DNA from 2 places in the Planococcus sp. 11815 genome. Region 1 is predicted to be linked to the other one. Evidence: riboswitches for the same ligand, from Rfam matches in the RefSeq annotation. Region 1 holds a riboswitch; the other holds the start of a gene.

Region 1 (8,855 bases):
GGATATTGCGAGCGCACATGGCTCAGCACTTCCAGTCCGTCCATTTTCGGCATGACGCCGTCCAGCAGGATCATGTAATTCTCATCCGGACGGTACCAGTCGGAATCGACCAGCGCGAGACCGTCTGCGTATTCTTCAATCTGGATATCGAAATCCTCCGCTTTCCAATTGGAAAACTGCTTGGCGACCAGTTTGCGCACGAGTGAGTCATCGTCGACAATGACGATATTCAATTTACGTTTTAAGTCATGTTCTGCGGATTCATAGACCATCGTCTGGTTGCGCCCATTTCGCTTGGCTTGATACAAAGCTTTGTCGGCTTTATTGACGATCGTTTCCTGTTTGAGCCGGTATTCGCTGACACCGGCAGAGAACGTCAAGCGAATCGGGGCGTTGGCGTGAATAGCGAATTCCGTTTCAGATAGTGCCTTATGCAGGCGATCGATGAATGCGGCAGCTTCCTGCGGCTTGGTCTCGGGTAGAATCAAGGCGAATTCCTCTCCGCCATAGCGGAAGAACGAGTCCGATTCACGTTTCAAGTTCAACACAAACTGGCTGAAGGAACGTAAAACCTCATCTCCCACTGAATGCCCGTGGTCATCATTGATTTTCTTGAAATGGTCCAAATCGAGCAAGGCCAATGTAAACGGCTTGCCGGTTCTTTCAGCGAGATTGGTCATTTGCAGCAGGACCTCATCAAAGGATTGGCGATTTCCGGCTCCGGTCAATTCATCAATTCGCGTGCCTTGCAAGATGATTTCCTGGCCACGCAGGCGATTGGCTAAATAGGGAAGGAAATACGCCATATTCAATGGCTTGGCCAAAAAATCGGTGGCGCCGACTTCCATTGCCCGGATATGGTGATCGATCCTGTCATCTTCACTCATGACGGCGAGGGGAAGGTGGCGGCTTCTGCCGGCTTCGGCAATTCTTTCGGCCAGGCTGAAGCCGTCAACATCCGGCAGCTTCGCATCCAATAACACCATCTGCGGATGCAATGTGTAAAATAATTCCGTGCCTTTTTGGCCATTCAAAGCGATGACGACAGGAATGCCTTTAGGCTCCAATGTCTCTTTGAGCTTCGCGGCGAATTCAGCATCGGAATCGATGACCAATACGAGGGCTTCTTCACTCGAGGCTTTGCTTTCCGGCGCCTCCAACTCGGTCTCTTGTTGGCTTGCAGGCTCGTCAGCTGCAAAATAATTTCGGAATGAAGACATGAATCCTGCCAGCGAATCGACAGCAAGCAACTCGGTGCTGTGTTCTGAGAAAGCATCCAGCTCGCGTGCGCAAAAATCGGACAGTTCCATCATGCCAATCGTTCCGGCAGTGCCTTTCATCGTATGCAAAAACCGGTAGACTTCGCGTTCTGGAATTGTGCCTTGAGCAGCCCATTTCGAGAAATCCCGTTCCATTCGTGTGGCAAGTAAAGCTTTATAATCTGTTTGGGCCAATTTCTTTCACCGTCCTTCAAAGAATGTCCCGAACTTGATGTGGGACGATATGCGGAGTTTTGGGCTTGAAAATGATGTTCATTAATATGTCATTTGAATAGTTAAATAGATAATATTTTCCACTTATAGAATAACATCAATTAGCATCCAAGTAAGTGATTTACACCCAGAAACATGGCTATCCAATGACATTGCCCATTTACCTGATTCCTGCAGCAAAGCAAAGAAAAATAAAAAGACACTTCCAAAGATTAGGAGAAGTGTCCGGTCTGGTCATGGTTTAAGTGTCATCCAGCTGCCAACATGGTGAATAGCAATTCCTTCGTAGGCGGAGTATGCCGAGTAATGGGCGGCCACTTCAGCCAACTGCACATTCATGAACGCTTCGCCTTCTTCGGCAAAAGTGATGATGCTGCCTTCATCGGTGACGCCTGTTTCTACGCCCACTACCACATGTTTGCCGTATTTTTCGGCCATGGCAATTTCAGTTTTGACGATATCGATGATCATCGGCGCGGAATCCCGGTAAGCCATCAATGTCACTCCGTCCGTATTGGCGATCACCCATTCGGCCAATAACCCGCTGCCGAACGTATTTTTATAAGAGATCTCGTCGAACCAAAATGGCATGTCGGCTTCGAGCGGTAAGTTCAACTGTGCAGAGCTCACTGCGGCTCTTTGCAGAAGCGATTGATAGGATTTCACAGTAGCGGCGCGGTTTGAATTCCATCCGCTGTATAAATAAGGCTCCACATCCAAATGGATTCCATCAAAAACTGCCTGTTGTGTCGATCCGCTTTGATAATTGCCCAGCCAGTTCATCAACATGTTCTGGTTCGTATAGCCTTTTGGCGCAACCCAGGCTGGTGCTCCGTCGAGCGCAAATACAGCTATGCCGCGTGCATGCGCTTGCGTGACAAAGCTGCGGTACGTATTTTTGGGAATGTCGCGGTCGATCTGGACATAGACTTTATTGACGTTTTTATTTTCGAGAAAAGCGAGCACAGCTGCTTCATCTTCCACGAACATCCACGGATTCCATAGCCAAGTGGCACGGGTATCAGGCGCATCGCCGCTTGCCTGTACGTTTCCTGCATGGCTGAACGCCAGCATAAGAGACATTGCGAACATCAACATCGCCGCTTTCTTCAACATATTCTGTTGTTCCTCCATTCTGTCAGCCGAGGCCCGCAGAATGGGTACCTGGCAACCTGACGACCGTGCACTGCTTAAGCAGTGGGTAGGCTCATGGCTTTGCGTCCTTCCTTTTCAGGTAAGTTTGCCTTTTTCAGTTTTTTTCTTATTATAATTCCAGTATGTTGCATTAAAATAGTAACTATGTACCTATTAAAGCTTTTACATGACACTTATCGAGAAGTTTGAAATAAAAAGCTGTGTCCTATCATTCTTTTTCTTGATTTCACGATTTTAAAAAGAAGATTGTATGAGAAAGAAGGCGGTTAAACCGAACAATGCCGCAATGGACATAAAAAGGGCGCCCACAGCAAGCCGTCTTTTCCTAGCATCGCCGGCATATTTTTCTTGAATATAGGCGGCCCATTTCCAAGCCATAATATGGGTTATTACAATAAAAGCTAGTATGAGCAAGCTTATTAGAGATTGTGTCATAACGATTCCTTTCTATATAAAAGTTATTTCGTGTTATTTCTTCTTACCCTTAAATGGGTGGATCACGCTGAATTTTTAGGAATGAATAGTTTATGGTTCACAAGTTTGGCAATCAAGCATCAACGGCCTTCCAATTTACTGCCGCCCTTCAATTAATACTAGAGCCTTCGCGGAAACTCCTATAGACTGGGAATATAGAGAAATTCCTTCCACATACCCGTTTGATCAACACGCTTTTCAGGAATTTGCTTTCAATTGAATTCGATTAAGACATATTACTTGAAGGAGGGTTCCGTATGATCAGTTCAAAATACTTGGATCTACTGGCAGAAAAATACGACAGCGAAGAAAAGGTGGCGACGGAGATCATCAACTTGGAAGCCATTTTGAATTTGCCGAAAGGGACGGAGCATTACGTCAGCGACCTCCACGGCGAATACCAGGCATTCCAGCACGTGCTGCGCAATGGCTCCGGCAACGTCAAAGTGAAAATTAGGGATCTGTTCGAGGGTGAGATGGGAGAAGAAGAGCTCAACGAATTCGCGACGCTCGTCTATTACCCGGAAGAAAAATTGAGCCTGATCAAAAGCCATTTCAGCAGCAAGCAAGAGCTGAAGGACTGGTATATCGAAACGATCGAGCGGCTGCTCAAGCTGGTAGCTTACGCTTCATCCAAATACACGCGCTCCAAATTGCGCAAAGCCTTGCCGAAGCAATTCGTCTACATTATTGAAGAGCTTCTATATAAAACGGACGAGTTCACCAATAAGAAAGATTATTATGCGAAGATGCTCGAGCAAATCATTTCATTGGGGCAAGTGGACAAGCTGATTGTCGGCCTCGCCTATACGATGCAGCGGCTGACCGTTGACCATCTTCACGTCGTCGGCGATATTTACGACCGGGGACCGGATCCGCATAAGATTATGGACACGCTTATTGATTATCATTCCGTCGACATTCAATGGGGCAACCACGATGTCCTGTGGATCGGCGCTTATTCCGGCTCCAAAGTCTGCCTCGCGAACATCATCCGCATTTGTGCACGCTATAACAACCTGGACATTATCGAGGATGTGTACGGCATCAATTTACGTCCGTTATTGAATTTGGCGGAGAAATATTATGAGGACAATCCGGCATTCCATCCAAAGCGGATTTCAGATGAACAATTAACGGAACAGGAACAGCTGCAGATCACTAAGATTCATCAGGCGATTTCGATCATCCAGTTCAAGCTCGAAAGCCCGATCATCAAACGGCGCTCCTGTTTCGCCATGGAAGACCGCCTGCTATTGGAGAAAGTCGATTACGATAAAAACGAAGCGACGATCCACGGCAAAACTTATCCGCTAGAGAACACATGCTTTGCCACAATCGATCCGAAACACCCCGACCGCTTACTCGAAGAAGAACAGCAAGTCATCGACAAATTGCTGTTTTCCATCCAGCATTCCGAGAAACTGTCGCGGCATATGAACTTCCTTATGAAAAAAGGCAAGCTGTATCTCCAATACAATGGCAATTTGCTCATTCACGGCTGTATCCCGCTCGAAGAAAACGGTGATATGAAGCAAATGGAAATCGAAGGCGAAAGTTACGCAGGACGGGAATTGCTTGATGTTTTCGAAGAGTATACCCGCTATGCGTTTGCGCATCCGGAAGAAACCGATGATTTCGCGACCGATATGGTGTGGTACCAATGGACAGGCGAAAACTCCTCGCTGTTCGGAAAACGCGAAATGACGACTTTCGAACGCTATTTCATCAAAGACAAAGAAACGCATAAAGAACGGAAAAACCCGTATTACCATTTGCGTGAAGACGAAGACATGTGCCGCAAAATGCTTGCGGAATTCGACTTGAACCCCGACTACGGCCGCATCATCAACGGGCATACGCCGGTCAAAGAACGGGACGGCGAAGACCCGATCAAAGCGAACGGCAAAATGATCGTCATCGACGGCGGGTTTTCGAAAGCCTATCAGTCAACGACGGGAATCGCCGGCTATACGCTGTTGTACAACTCTTACGGCATGCAGCTCGTCGCGCATCAGCGTTTTAATTCCAAGGAAGAAGTATTGCAAAATGGAACCGACGTCTTGTCGATTAAACGATTGGTCGACGAAGAACTTGAGCGCAAAAAGGTGCGGGAGACGAATATCGGGGAAGAGCTCCTGCAGGAAATCGCCAATTTGAACAGCTTAAGAAAGCATCGCTATATGAATTAACCGCATCAAGAGCAAGAACTGGCATCCAGTTCTTGCTCTTTTTTTAGTGAAGATAGATTCGGGAGAGCTCTTAACTCAAAGAGCGAAACCCAGTTAATTGGAATTTGTATTGTGGGAATTTTTGGTTATCTCTGTTAGTCTAATAAGGACAAGGTCTTAATGAGCGTAATTTAAACTATAAGATGACTGGAGGGAGTCCATGCCAATTTGTCAGAACTGCCACAAGCGATGGAGTTGGAAGCAAACGGTTAAAAAGATGTTCACTTTGGATACCAGCATGATTTGCCCGCATTGCGGGAAAAAGCAATTGCTTACCACGCAATCGAAAAAAAGAGCCGGCCTTTTAAACTTCCTAACGCCATTGGCTATGCTTTTCGGGGTTTTATTTAATCTCTCGGTCGTTACGATATTCATATTGATCATCGCCAGTGGGGTCATCGTTATAGCTGCCTACCCATTTTTAGTCGAATTGACAGAGGAAGACGAACCGCTTTGGTAAAGTAAGCGGGAAGAAGGACGTGTTCATATCTTTTATCCATTCAGTTTTTACATAGCCGTTCTAATAGCCATCCTGTACTGCATAGTTTTGTGGATGCTGCGAAACCTGGGGAAATTCAGGGTTCCGCTACTCATCTATGGTGTGGTGGTTCAGTTGTCGTTTCTCGCGTTCTTTTTTAGGATGAGCCGTTATTTCAGGACCAGCGACAGTGTGAACCGGGATTATTTCGATGTCTTTGGGAACGGCCTCGCCATTTTCTATCTATTGATGGTCGTTCCATTCGTCGTGGCGCTATGGGTGCAGGTCTATAAAGGCGTATGGCGGTTGGATATCGGCAAGTTTTCCAAAATCATCATGGTGGTGTTATTTGTCCTGGTGACTTTAGTAGTCGCATTCGTCGGTTTTTATGCACATATCCTGTTCTACTACGGCTTTGCGCCGTGATGATTAACAGCGGGCTTTCTTGAAAAAGGGGGAGACGAGATGTTCAGTAAATATTCAATTGGACTCATCATTTTGGGAAGTCTATTGCTCATGCTCAACCGTTTGATCTCTGGGTATTCCGAGCCGCTTGCACTTATCGGTTTCCTGCTGCTGTTTGGAGCGGTGGGCACCGTTTTCATTGCCGTGTTGAAAAGAGAGCCGGGGCAATTGAAAGTTTGGTCGCTCTCTATTTTCTTCGTCATCCTTTTTGTCATCACCTGGGCAGAACCCTTCGAGATTTTGCGCCTGATGACGTGGCTCAAAAATATGTAATGAAAAAAGCGTGAGGCACCGATTGATTCGGTACCTCACGCTTTTTGAATATTAACTTAAGCGGTCGTCATGCCGCCAGTGATGCTGTAGATCTGTCCTGTAACATAGCTAGCTTCGATGGAAGCCAGGAAGACATAGACAGAAGCGAGTTCTGCCGGTTGGCCTGCGCGGCCGATTGGCGTCTCTGGTGTGCCTTTGCCGAATTCAGGAATGTTTTCCTGAGGCTGTCCGCCGGAAATCTGAAGCGCTGTCCAGATTGGGCCTGGCGCGACGGAGTTGACGCGGATGCCTTTGTCCGCCAATTGTTTAGACAAGGATTTAGTGAAGCCGATGATCGCGAATTTCGTTGCTGAATAATCCAGCAGCATCGGGCTTGGGTCAAAGCCTTCAACTGAGCTTGTCGTGATGATCGACGCGCCTTCTGGTAGGTATGGAAGCGCCGCTTTCACTGTCCAGTACATGGAATAGACATTGACTTGGAATGTTTTTTCAAGCTGTTCTGTCGGAAGGTCGGCAATGTCTTTGACGGCTTGCTGCTTGCCGGCTACGAGTGCCAAAATGTCCAATCCGCCAAGTTCAGTGTTCGCTTTTTCAACCATTTCCTTGTTGAACGCTTCGTTGCTCAAGTCGCCGGGAATCAAGACGGCTTTGCGGCCTTCTGCTTCGATTAATTGTTTCACTTCATCGGCATCGGATTGCTCTGCTGGCAAATAATTAATTGCCACGTCTGCCCCTTCTCTAGCGTATGCAATGGCTGCAGCACGGCCGATTCCGGAATCACCACCGGTTACTAGCGCTTTGCGTCCTTCAAGCTTGCCTGAACCTTTATACGTCTTCTCGCCGCAGTCCGGCACAGGAGTCATTTGGTTTTGCACGCCAGGGGCTTCCTGGTATTGTTTCGGAAAATCTTCCGTTGTATATTGCGTTCTAGGGTTTTGGATATTCGCCATTTCAATCTCTCCTCAGGTTGGTAATAGTTGGTTTCTACCTTTATCTACCACTTGAAACAAGAGTGAAACCTTTAGTGGAAATGTAAGCGTTCCAATTGGCAAAAAAGTGAAAGGGCTCTATAAACGGTTCAAATTCAAGGTGCAGGAATGAAATGATGCTCTCATATATGTTATAAAGAAACAGGTAAATACATAGAAGCGGCGCCGCTTAGAGTTTATTCAATGCAGCGCAAGAAAATGAAAGGAATGATTGTTTGTTTGATTTTATTGATATTGACTGGGGAAATTTATTAGTTGAGGCGGGAATCATTGCCGCTCAAGTCATCGGGATTTTAATCGCATTCGTGATTGTGCGGGCAATCGGGAAAAAGCTGATCAACCGCTCGTTTGACCGCTTGACGAAAAAAGGCGACGTGACCAATGGCCGCGCTTTGACGCTTCGCGCGTTGTCGGAAAACGTCTTCTCGTATGCTTTGATCTTTATTTTGGTTGCGACTTTGTTCAATATATTCGGACTGTCCGTCGCCAGCCTTATAGCCGGCGCAGGAATCGTCGGCCTTGCGATCGGTTTTGGCGCACAAGGCCTCGTCAGCGACGTGGTCACCGGCTTCTTCTTATTGCTGGAGAAACAGATTGACGTCAACGATTATGTAACGGTTGGAGCCATTGACGGCGTGGTCGAATCAGTCGGGTTGCGGACGACGCAAATCCGCAGTTTCGACGGTACCTTGAATTTCATTCCGAACCGCGATATTACGACTGTCAGCAACCATTCCCGTGGGAATATGCGTGCACTCGTAGATATTGGCGTATCGTATGACGAAAACATCGACGAAGCAATGGCCGTGCTAAAAACGGTATGTGAAAAAGTTGGGAAAGACAATGCTGCCATCGTCGAAGGGCCGGATGTCATCGGCGTCCAGGCGTTCGGTGCATCTGATGTAACGCTGCGCATCATCGCTAAAGCGAAAAGTGGAGAGCAATGGGGAGTCGAGCGCGAGTTGCGCAAGTCCATTAAGGAAGCACTCGATGCCCATGATATCGAAATCCCTTTCCCACATCAGGTCACGATTCACAAAGGTTTGGGGAATCCTGTCCAGTCATAAGCGAACAATAGAAAGTGAAGGATCGGCATTGTCTAATCAGTGCCGATCCTTTTTATTATGAACGCCTAATTTATTATCCTAATATTATAATGAATATAGGGTTTTACTTCTCTTTTAATGGGTATTTTGAATAAGAAGAGAGAGGTGCTAAATGACTACGGATGGACAATTGTTGGAAAGACTGAAGTTTAGAGACAAAGCCGCCTTGGAATTGATATACGATGAATACT
Region 2 (8,855 bases), 450 kb from region 1:
TTGTGCCGCTTTGTTCGGTGCTGCGGATGATATTAGACAATCAGTTCATCTCCCTCTTCCCGGGAAACGGTGATTTCGCCTTCTTCTTCAAGCTTGCGGATCAGCGCTACGATTTCAGTCTGCGCATTTTCCACATCCTTCAGTTTCACAGGCCCCATCACTTCTATCTCTTCTCTAATCAGTTCTGAGCGTCTTGAAGACATGTTTCTAAATATGCTTTCCTTAACTTCATCACTTGCTGCCTTCAATGCCAGGCTTAATTCCACATCGCTCACTTCGCGAATAACCCGCTGGATTGAACGCACGTCCAATTTAACCAGGTCTTCGAAGACAAACATAAGTTTTTTGATTTCCGCGACAAGCTCTGGGCTGCCGCTTTCAAGTTCAGACAAAATGGCTTTTTCTGTACTCCGGTCGACTTGGTTGAGGACGCGGACAATCGCTTCCACCCCACCGGTCACTGCGTAATCCTGGACACCGTTCACAGAAGATAGTTTCCGCTCCAAAATTTGTTCCACTTGCTGGATAACATCGGGTGACGTACTTTCCATTAACGCAATTCGTTTTGCTACTTCCGCCCGCTGCTCAACCGGCAACTGCGAGAGGATTTGCGAAGATTGCTTTGGATCAAGATAAGACAACACCAATGCAATCGTCTGTGCCTGTTCGTTCTGCAACACGGTCACAAGCCGGGCCGGATCCAAGCGCCTCGCGAAATTGAACGGCTTGACTTGAAGCCGATTTGACAGGCGGCCGATCGTGTCGATGGCCTTTTCTTTGCCGAGCGCTTTTTCGAGAACTTCCCGCGCGTAGCTGAGCCCGCCTTCGTTCATATAATCCTGCGCCAGGACCATTTCATAAAATTCGTTGATCACTTTTTCTGTCTGGCTGTTCTTCAATTGGCGCACATTGGAAATTTCCATCGTCAATTGGTCGATTTCCCTTTCAGATAAGCGCTTGAATACTTCGACGGAAACGTCAGGACCCATACCTACAAGCAATACGGCGACTTTTTGGATTCCCGTCAATTCTTTAATGCGTTCTACCATTCAATTCTCCCCTACTCATCCGCCATCCATGAGCGCAGTAGATTTGTGAAATCATCAGGACGCCCTTTAGCAAGCTTCTCGATGGTTTTGCGCTTTGGATTGGTCCGATTATTAAATTCAGACAAATCGACTCCACCATCTTGTTCGGTGGCGTTTGCTGCTGGCTGCATTTTCGCAGCCGCCCGCTCGAAATAATCCATCTCAAGTTCTGCTGCCAATTCTTCCTGCTGCTTTTTGCGTCTCTTGGCTACAAGGAGAATGATCCCCGTCAACAAGATCACAGCCACTCCGGCAAGTACGTACCAAAGAAGCGGAACGCCTGTCCAGAATGTCGTGACCGGCTCTTCTTCGGCCAGTTTCGGACGACCTTGGAATTCTGTCGCAAAAATTGAAATGCGGTCATCGAGTTCTGCCGGCGTCGGCTGGAACTCGTTCATGCTGAGCGATGCGCTGACCGTATTCCCGAGTAAATTGCGGATATCGGTCATGTTCTGCTCGGTCAAACTTGCCGGATTGTCCGGCACCGGCGGCTCGACGCCGACATTGATCGTAATATCGTCGATGACATAAGGGCTCATCTCGATCTGCCGGCTAATGCGGTTGACTTCGCGGTTGATGCGTTCTTCGGTCCGTTCGGATTCACTCGTTCCGGTGCCGTCTGCTGCGGGGTAATTGGCAATATCCGTTTCCCCGGTTCCGGCATCATCTGCCAGCGCCGCCCCTTCACTTGCATAAGTTTCGACGATCCGCTCGACGCTGATGTCGATGCCTTCGCCCGTTTCGAGATCAACCGGCTCCACCAATTGCTCTTCGCGTTTTTCTTTCGTGAAATCGATGTTTGCCATAACGGAAACAACGACTTTGTCCTGCCCGAGCAATAGCCCGAGCATCTGCTGCAATTCACGTTGAATATCTTGTTCGATGCCTTGCTGGATTTCTCGGTTTTGCTGATAGACCGTCAAATTAGTGTCCGGAGCGCCTGTATCTTGCAATTCAAATACTTGTCCGTTCTGATCCATAATGACGATTTGTTCCATCGGCAAATTCGGCACCGACTTGCTGACCAAATGGTATAAACCGTTGATTTGTTTTTGGTCCAAATTCAAAGTGCCGTCGCCTTGGATGACGATCGATGCGGTCGACACTTGTTCTTCATCGGTCAGCCAGACATTTTCTTTCGGCAAGGTAATCATGACGTTGGCATCAGTCACGCCAGCGATTTGTTTCACCAAATACGCAAGTTCGTTTTGCATCGCGTCACGTTCCACGACATCAAAATGGCGGTCGGTCATCCCAAGCCCCATGTTTTCACTGAATATGCCGTACGTGACATTGCCGTTTTTCGGCAAGCCCTCTGCCGCTAGGCTCACTTTCAAGCTGGCGACTTGCTCGTCCGGGACGGAGATAGTCGAGCCGTCCGTCGACACTTCGACTGGAATTCCTTGGGTTTCGATCGCTGCCTTGATTTCGCCTGCTTCCGCAGGATCCAAATTGGAGTACAAAGGCGACATATTCGTTTGGCTATTGAAGAAAACAAAAAGCCCTAGGGCAAGTAATGTGATGAAAAAGGACGCGGCCATCAGCCATTTGGTCGCTTTCGATAAACTGCCCCAGGAGTCTTTTGTTTTGGTTTTATAGGTTTCGAACTTCTCTTTCATTGAACGCACACCTTAATTTCTTTCATACTTGCATTCTCATCACTTCTTGGTACGCTTCCACCACTTTATTGCGCACTTGCATTGTCATTTGAAGCGATAGGCTCGCTTTTTGCGAAGCGATCATCACTTCATGGACGTCTTTCACTTCGCCCGTCAACAATTGATCCGTCTTTTTATCGGATACATTTTGCGCCGCGCTGACTTCTTTCAATGCATTCTTGAAGACATCGCCGAACCCTGTCGCTTGCGGCTCCGGCTGCATTTTTTCCAGGAATTGATTTTGCAGAAACGGTGTTTGCAACTGTGCAATTTTCTCCATGCTGCCCCTCCTAAACTAAACTTCGTTATTTTCCGATTTCCAATGCTTTCATAAACATGCTTTTCGAGGCATTCATCGCGGTGACATTCGCTTCATAGGAACGCGTCGCCGACATCAAATCGACCATTTCCTTGATCGGGTCCACATTCGACGTGCGCACATATCCTTCAACATCTGCGTCCGGATGTTCCGGATCGTAAGTGACCGGAAACGGTGTAGCGTCTTCACGGATGGCGCTTGCTTTTACGCCTGCCCCGGCTCCTTTATTTTCCATGGCGGCCGTTAATTGCTTAGCGAATGGCGAAGCGCCGGCGGTCGATAATTCCACAGTCTTGCGGCGGTAAGGTACCCATTCCCCGTTGACCAACTCTGCACGGTTCGTATTGGCGTTGGCGATATTCGAAGACACAACATCCATTCGCAAACGGTTGGCGGTTAGACCAGATGCGCTAATATTCAGACCATTAAATAAAGACATAAGCGTTATCTCCCTCCATTGATGACTGAACTCAAGCTGGAAAACTTGCCGTTGACGCGCTCTGTCACGGCGTTATACCATAATTGGTTTTTTGCCAGTTCTGCCATTTCAACATCCATATCGACATTATTGCCGTTCGGTGTCATTTTCGTGTTGTGGTTGACCGTTACTGGCGTTGCCCCCGCCCCACTTTGGAATTCCAGGTGGCGTGCATCTGTGCGGTAGCTCTTCATCTGCGAGGCGCTTGCCTGTTCCATCGCCTGTTGAAAATTCACTTGCTTACTTTTGTAATTTGCTGTATCGACATTGGCGATATTTCCGGCATGGACACGCTGTTTCAATGTCGAAGTCGACAATGCCTGCTCCATTTTTTGAATGCTTGATGGAAAGATGTTCATCTTTTTTCTCCCCTCGTCCCCAAATTTGCCCAAATAAAAAACCCACTTTGAAAAAGGCGGATTTGAGTCAAATCTACCATCTTTCGGTAACCCGGCGATCCTGTGTCTTAGACAGTTAGACCCGTGGCTTTGCGTCCTTAACTTTCGTATAAGTTTGCTATTTTCGTCATGATATGGGTATATTTTTCTTTAAACTCGTCTTTTAGAATCATTTTGAGTCGTTACTACCTCGGTATAGTATCATGCTTTTTTTATTTTGGCTATTTTATTTTATAAAAAAATTCTACTATTTTTTCCATTTAATCTACGGTTTTCTGTTAAAATGAAGACACCACAAAGAATACATAGTCCAAAAGACTGTGAAAAGGAAGGTGACTAGGTAATATGTTTCGAGGATTATACACAGCTACCTCAGGAATGATGTCTCAAAATAGAAATCAACAAATATTGACAAATAATCTATCAAATTCCAATACCCCGGGATTCAAGACAGATGAAGCGGCTATTCGCTCGTTTCCACAGCAATTGATCAAAGCGCAAAATGCCAATCAGCCTGCGCCGATTGGCCGACTTTCCACTGGCGTTTACGTTCAAGAAGCGATTCCTTCATTCCTGCAAGGGCCGATACGCGAAACGGGGAATGCGACCGATTTCGCCTTAGTCAACGATAATTTGCCGCTAGATGCCGAAACCGGGGAACGCGGCACGTTATTGTTTGCGGTTGAAACAGAACAAGGCGACATCCGCTATACGCGTAACGGGCAATTCACGGTCGATGCGCAAGGATTCCTTGCGACCAGCTTCGGCCAGCGGGTGCTCGGCGACAACCTCCAGCCGATTCAAGTCGGCGATGGCGGATTTTCTGTCCAAACGAACGGCGAACTCACGCGTTCGGATGGCGTAGGTGCCGGAAGCATCTGGATTGGCGCTGCGGACGAGCCGGAACAATTGATCAAGCAAGGGCACAATTTGCTTGCCTGGGCAGGAGACGATGCGGATGCACCGGCACTTGCTGAAGATGCCGAACGATTCGTCAAGCAAGGTTTTGTCGAACAATCGAATGTCGATTTGACCCGCACGATGACCGACATGATGACCGCTTACCGCGGATTCGAATCCAACCAAAAAGTGATCCAGGCCTATGACCGCAGCATGGAAAAAGCGGTTAATGAAATCGGCCGGGTCTGATAAGGAGCCAATCATATGAACATCCAAATGAATGCGGCAAGCAGCTCGATGCGCGAACTTCAGAAAAAAATTGATATGATCGCCAATAATGTCGCCAACGTCAATACGACGGGCTATAAAAAACAAGAAGCCAATTTTGCGGACGCCTTGCTTCACAGCGTGAATAAGCAAGCCGGTCCTGCCAACGAAATTGGAAGAAGCACACCGGACGGGCTGCGCATCGGCGGTGGGATGTTATTGTCTGATGGCATCACCCGCCATTCGCTTGGGCAGATGCAGGAAACAGGTCGCGAACTGGACTTTGCGATTGATTCGCCGAACAGCTATTTCCGCGTCTCGAACGAAGATGGCATTTCTTACACTAGAAATGGATCATTCCAAACCGAGCCAATTGCGGGCAGCGACCGTTTGGCGCTTGTCACCGCTTCCGGCGATTCGGTCTTGGGCGCTGACGGCACACCGATCACGCTTGCAGCGGGATACGAAGAATTGAGCATCGGATCAAACGGCACCGTGACCGCAACTTATGCCGGCCAAGCAGCTGAAACGTTCCAATTCGGAACTGCTCAAATTAACCGGACCGCCCTTCTGGAAAAAACAGGCGATAATCGCTACCGCTTGCCAGGCACTGAAGCTGAACAAATTGCCGCCGGCGCCTTGGAGCTGGGGGGTTCCCCTATTTCCCAAGCGGTGCTGGAAACTTCAAACGTCGACATGGCGAGTGAAATGACCGAACTGATCGCCACGCAGCGCCTCTTTCAATCACAAGGGCGCGCCATTTCATTCGCAGATGATATGATGGGCTTGGTCAATACAATGAAATCCTAATATTCTCCACTTTATGTTTGATTACTATAATAATAAAAAAACCCGCATTTCCAGGAATTATCTGGAATTGCGGGTTTTTTATGCAAAAGTTTGAGTACTAGCCACTTAATGGATAAACATATTCTCTACCTGATCTTCATCGAATTCTAAGTTTATATAGCTCTTCCTATAAAATAAAAAACAGCCGATGCCTGCATGCATCCGCCGTTTATCGAAGAAAATCCATTAAGTTTGTCTGCATAATCTTGGCAGATGATGACAGGCTCGCTTGGTAAATGCTTTCTTCACTTTTTAATTTTATTAGTATTTCAGCATAATCTACATCTTCTATAGAAGATAACGCAGTTCCAAGAGAAAGTTTGGCGTCCAACAGACGGCTTTCGGTCGATTCAATGCGATTTTGGCGTGCGCCGTTTTCAGCAGCTGCTGTGAGGAGACGCTCCATCGCTTCGTCAATGCCATCGAGTCCGACTTCCCCGCCAGCTTGTATGCTGTCAGCAAGTTGGCCGACCACCCGGAACAAATTGCTTGGATCTTCTGCATTGCCGACGAGCGTTTGAGGCAAAATGCCGATTTCAATTTGCATCCCCGGGCCGATTTTCACCGTTTTCAGTGGCCCGTTCGCTGGTGCTGCTTCAAAAGAAACAGCATCCGCAAATGGCTTTACCGTGCCGTCGCCGCCTCCGAACAAATACCTTCCATCAACTTCCGAATTGGCAAATTGGCGTAATTGCTCATTTAGCACGCCGACTTCCTTGAAAATCAATTCGCGATCTTCCGGAGACAATGTCCCGCTCCCGCCTTGAACACCGAGCTCGCGGATGCGTTGGGTGACATCGACCATCGCTTGGATGGAACGATCGTTTTCATCCAGCCACAGATTGGCATCTCCGATATTTCGTTCGAATTGATCGTTCGCCGACATGACGCTTTTTAAGCTCATCGATTTCGCCACCGCTTGCGGATCGTCAGACGGTTTGTGAAGCAATTTGCCGCTGGCTGCCTGCAAATTGGTTTTCTCAAAGCGCCCGAGATTTTGCTGCATATGGTTGACGGAATTTTGATGCATCATTTGTTGGGTTACTCTCATGGGATTGTCCTCCGTTTATCAGCTTTAACGTGCAGCCATTCGGTTTATGATTGTATCAAGCATTTCATCGGTAGTTGACACCAATCGGGCTGCAGCATTGTAGGCATGCTGGAATTTCACCAAATTCGACATTTCCTCATCCAGTGAAACACCCGCAACTGACTGGCGGCGATTTTCGGTCGACACCATCAATTGCTGCTGCGTCGAAACCGCATAGCCTGCACTCTGTGCTTCTGCACCTAAGCCGCTCACTAGTGAACGAAAATCGGCTTGTACTTTTTTCACGTCTTCATCAAGGCCTTTTGGCAGTTCGAGCTTGGTATCTTTTGCCACGCTCAATTCACCTGGTGCCGTATTTTCAAAAACATTGCCGTTCGCTTCCGCGAATTCTGTCACCGCGACGTTAATATTTTCTCGGTAGCTCGTGACTGTAGCTGCGGCTTCCGCGAGTCCGCCCAGCTTGCCGCCGGCTGTCTCAGGGTCGAGTGGTTCACCGGCTTTCACTGGCTGATTGTTTGACGCCAATGCAATCGCATAGCCGCCATCTGTTTTTTCTGTGACTTTGATGTCCATCAACTGCGACAGTTCATCGACAGCCGCGTCCCGCTCGTCACGTAAATTGTTTGCCTGCGGGCCTGTACGCATAATATTTTTGTTCAATTCTTCAATGCGCGAGATTAAGGTCTGGGCTTCTTTCTCTGCAGCCGTTGTACGCTCTTTCAACTCCGCGGTCAAATCCCCCATCGACCGGTCAATTGTTTTCGCTACGTCCGCAAATGCTTGCGCCCGCTCTTTCACGACTGCTTGAACGGCTGAGTTCGACGGGTCGCTTGCCAAGTCTTGCCAAGCGCTCCACAAGCGACCCATTGAAGCGTTGAGGCCATTGTCTCCCGGCTCGCCGAGAATCGTTTCGACGTTGCCAAGTGCATCGCTTTTCGTTTGCCACTCCGCAAATTCTGCTGTATGCCCCCGGTATTGCTGGTCAAGAAAGCGGTCACGCACGCGCATCACCGAGTCGATGGAAACCCCGGTTCCAAGCTGTCCCGATCCTTGATTGGTCCAAACTTCAAGAGAAGCAGAAGAACTCGTATTCACTTGTTGGCGCGAATAGCCTTTCGTATTGGCATTCGCGATATTCTGGCCGGTCGTGGAGAGGCTTGCCTGGCTTGCAGACAAGCCGCGGTTGCCGGTTTCCAAAGTGTGAAAAGTTGACACGTGATCCCCTGCTTTCTTCGCGGGACTTTACGCTTTTGTATCGAAAAAGCCCCGATTGGTTGACTGTGTATGCTTGGTGCTGGATTGAGGCTGGTAATTATACGGCTGCTTCGCAGGTGTTGTGATATGCCCGATCATGCCTGAAATGAAATCTACGGAGTCCTGTACCAGCTTTTCGTTCTGGCGATTTTTCGCTTGCAGTTCCACGAGCAATTGCTTTAAGGTCGTTAATTGTTCCTGCAGCGCAAGTTTTGCCGTTTCGTCGGGCAATTGGTCCGTGAACTGGCTGAAGCTGAGCCCTGGATGTTCTTCGAGCACTTCAATCACCAGGCGTTCTCGCTCATCTTCGAGTTGTCCGAGCCTGCGAATGAGCCGTGTCTCTTCTTTGACGAGTTCTGTCAGCTCATCGACTTTATGCTCGATCAAAACCGTTTGCTTGCGCTCGGCGTAGCGGATCAACTGATGCTGTATGGTAATCAGCTCATCAAGTGTTGCGGTCATCATTTTCAACACCGGAGTTCCCTCTCTTTCCATCGCTCAACTGTCATTTGTCAAACCAGTACTGATGGATTTTCTCAGCTACCTTGTCTTGGTCCACCTGATATTCACCAGAGGCCACCTGTGCTTTTAGC

What was found. A riboswitch is a leader RNA that binds a small molecule or an ion and turns the genes downstream of it on or off. The one in region 1 is predicted to bind cyclic di-GMP.
Region 2: linked by a shared signal. The riboswitch ahead of flgB (flagellar basal body rod protein FlgB) and the one ahead of M1Q06_RS15550 (amidase) in region 1 are both predicted to bind cyclic di-GMP.

Annotation. Positions count from the first base shown of each region.
Region 1 is NZ_CP096991.1:3,088,339-3,097,193, reverse strand. Features, by position in the region: gene M1Q06_RS15555 (diguanylate cyclase) at 1-1,454, opposite strand, end outside; gene M1Q06_RS15550 (amidase) at 1,728-2,609, opposite strand; cyclic di-GMP riboswitch class I at 2,657-2,748, opposite strand; gene M1Q06_RS15545 (fructose-1,6-bisphosphatase) at 3,383-5,314, shown strand; gene M1Q06_RS15540 (TIGR04104 family putative zinc finger protein) at 5,514-5,813, shown strand; gene M1Q06_RS15535 (hypothetical protein) at 6,024-6,257, shown strand; gene M1Q06_RS15530 (hypothetical protein) at 6,297-6,569, shown strand; gene M1Q06_RS15525 (SDR family oxidoreductase) at 6,626-7,519, opposite strand; gene M1Q06_RS15520 (mechanosensitive ion channel family protein) at 7,774-8,625, shown strand.
Region 2 is NZ_CP096991.1:213,199-222,053, reverse strand. Features, by position in the region: gene M1Q06_RS01215 (FliH/SctL family protein) at 1-40, opposite strand, end outside; gene fliG (flagellar motor switch protein FliG) at 33-1,049, opposite strand; gene fliF (flagellar basal-body MS-ring/collar protein FliF) at 1,061-2,707, opposite strand; gene fliE (flagellar hook-basal body complex protein FliE) at 2,730-3,026, opposite strand; gene flgC (flagellar basal body rod protein FlgC) at 3,052-3,504, opposite strand; gene flgB (flagellar basal body rod protein FlgB) at 3,510-3,902, opposite strand; cyclic di-GMP riboswitch class I at 3,985-4,071, opposite strand; gene M1Q06_RS01185 (flagellar hook-basal body protein) at 4,287-5,090, shown strand; gene M1Q06_RS01180 (flagellar hook-basal body protein) at 5,106-5,918, shown strand; gene flgL (flagellar hook-associated protein FlgL) at 6,127-7,008, opposite strand; gene flgK (flagellar hook-associated protein FlgK) at 7,033-8,223, opposite strand; gene M1Q06_RS01165 (flagellar protein FlgN) at 8,251-8,727, opposite strand; gene flgM (flagellar biosynthesis anti-sigma factor FlgM) at 8,768-8,855, opposite strand, start outside.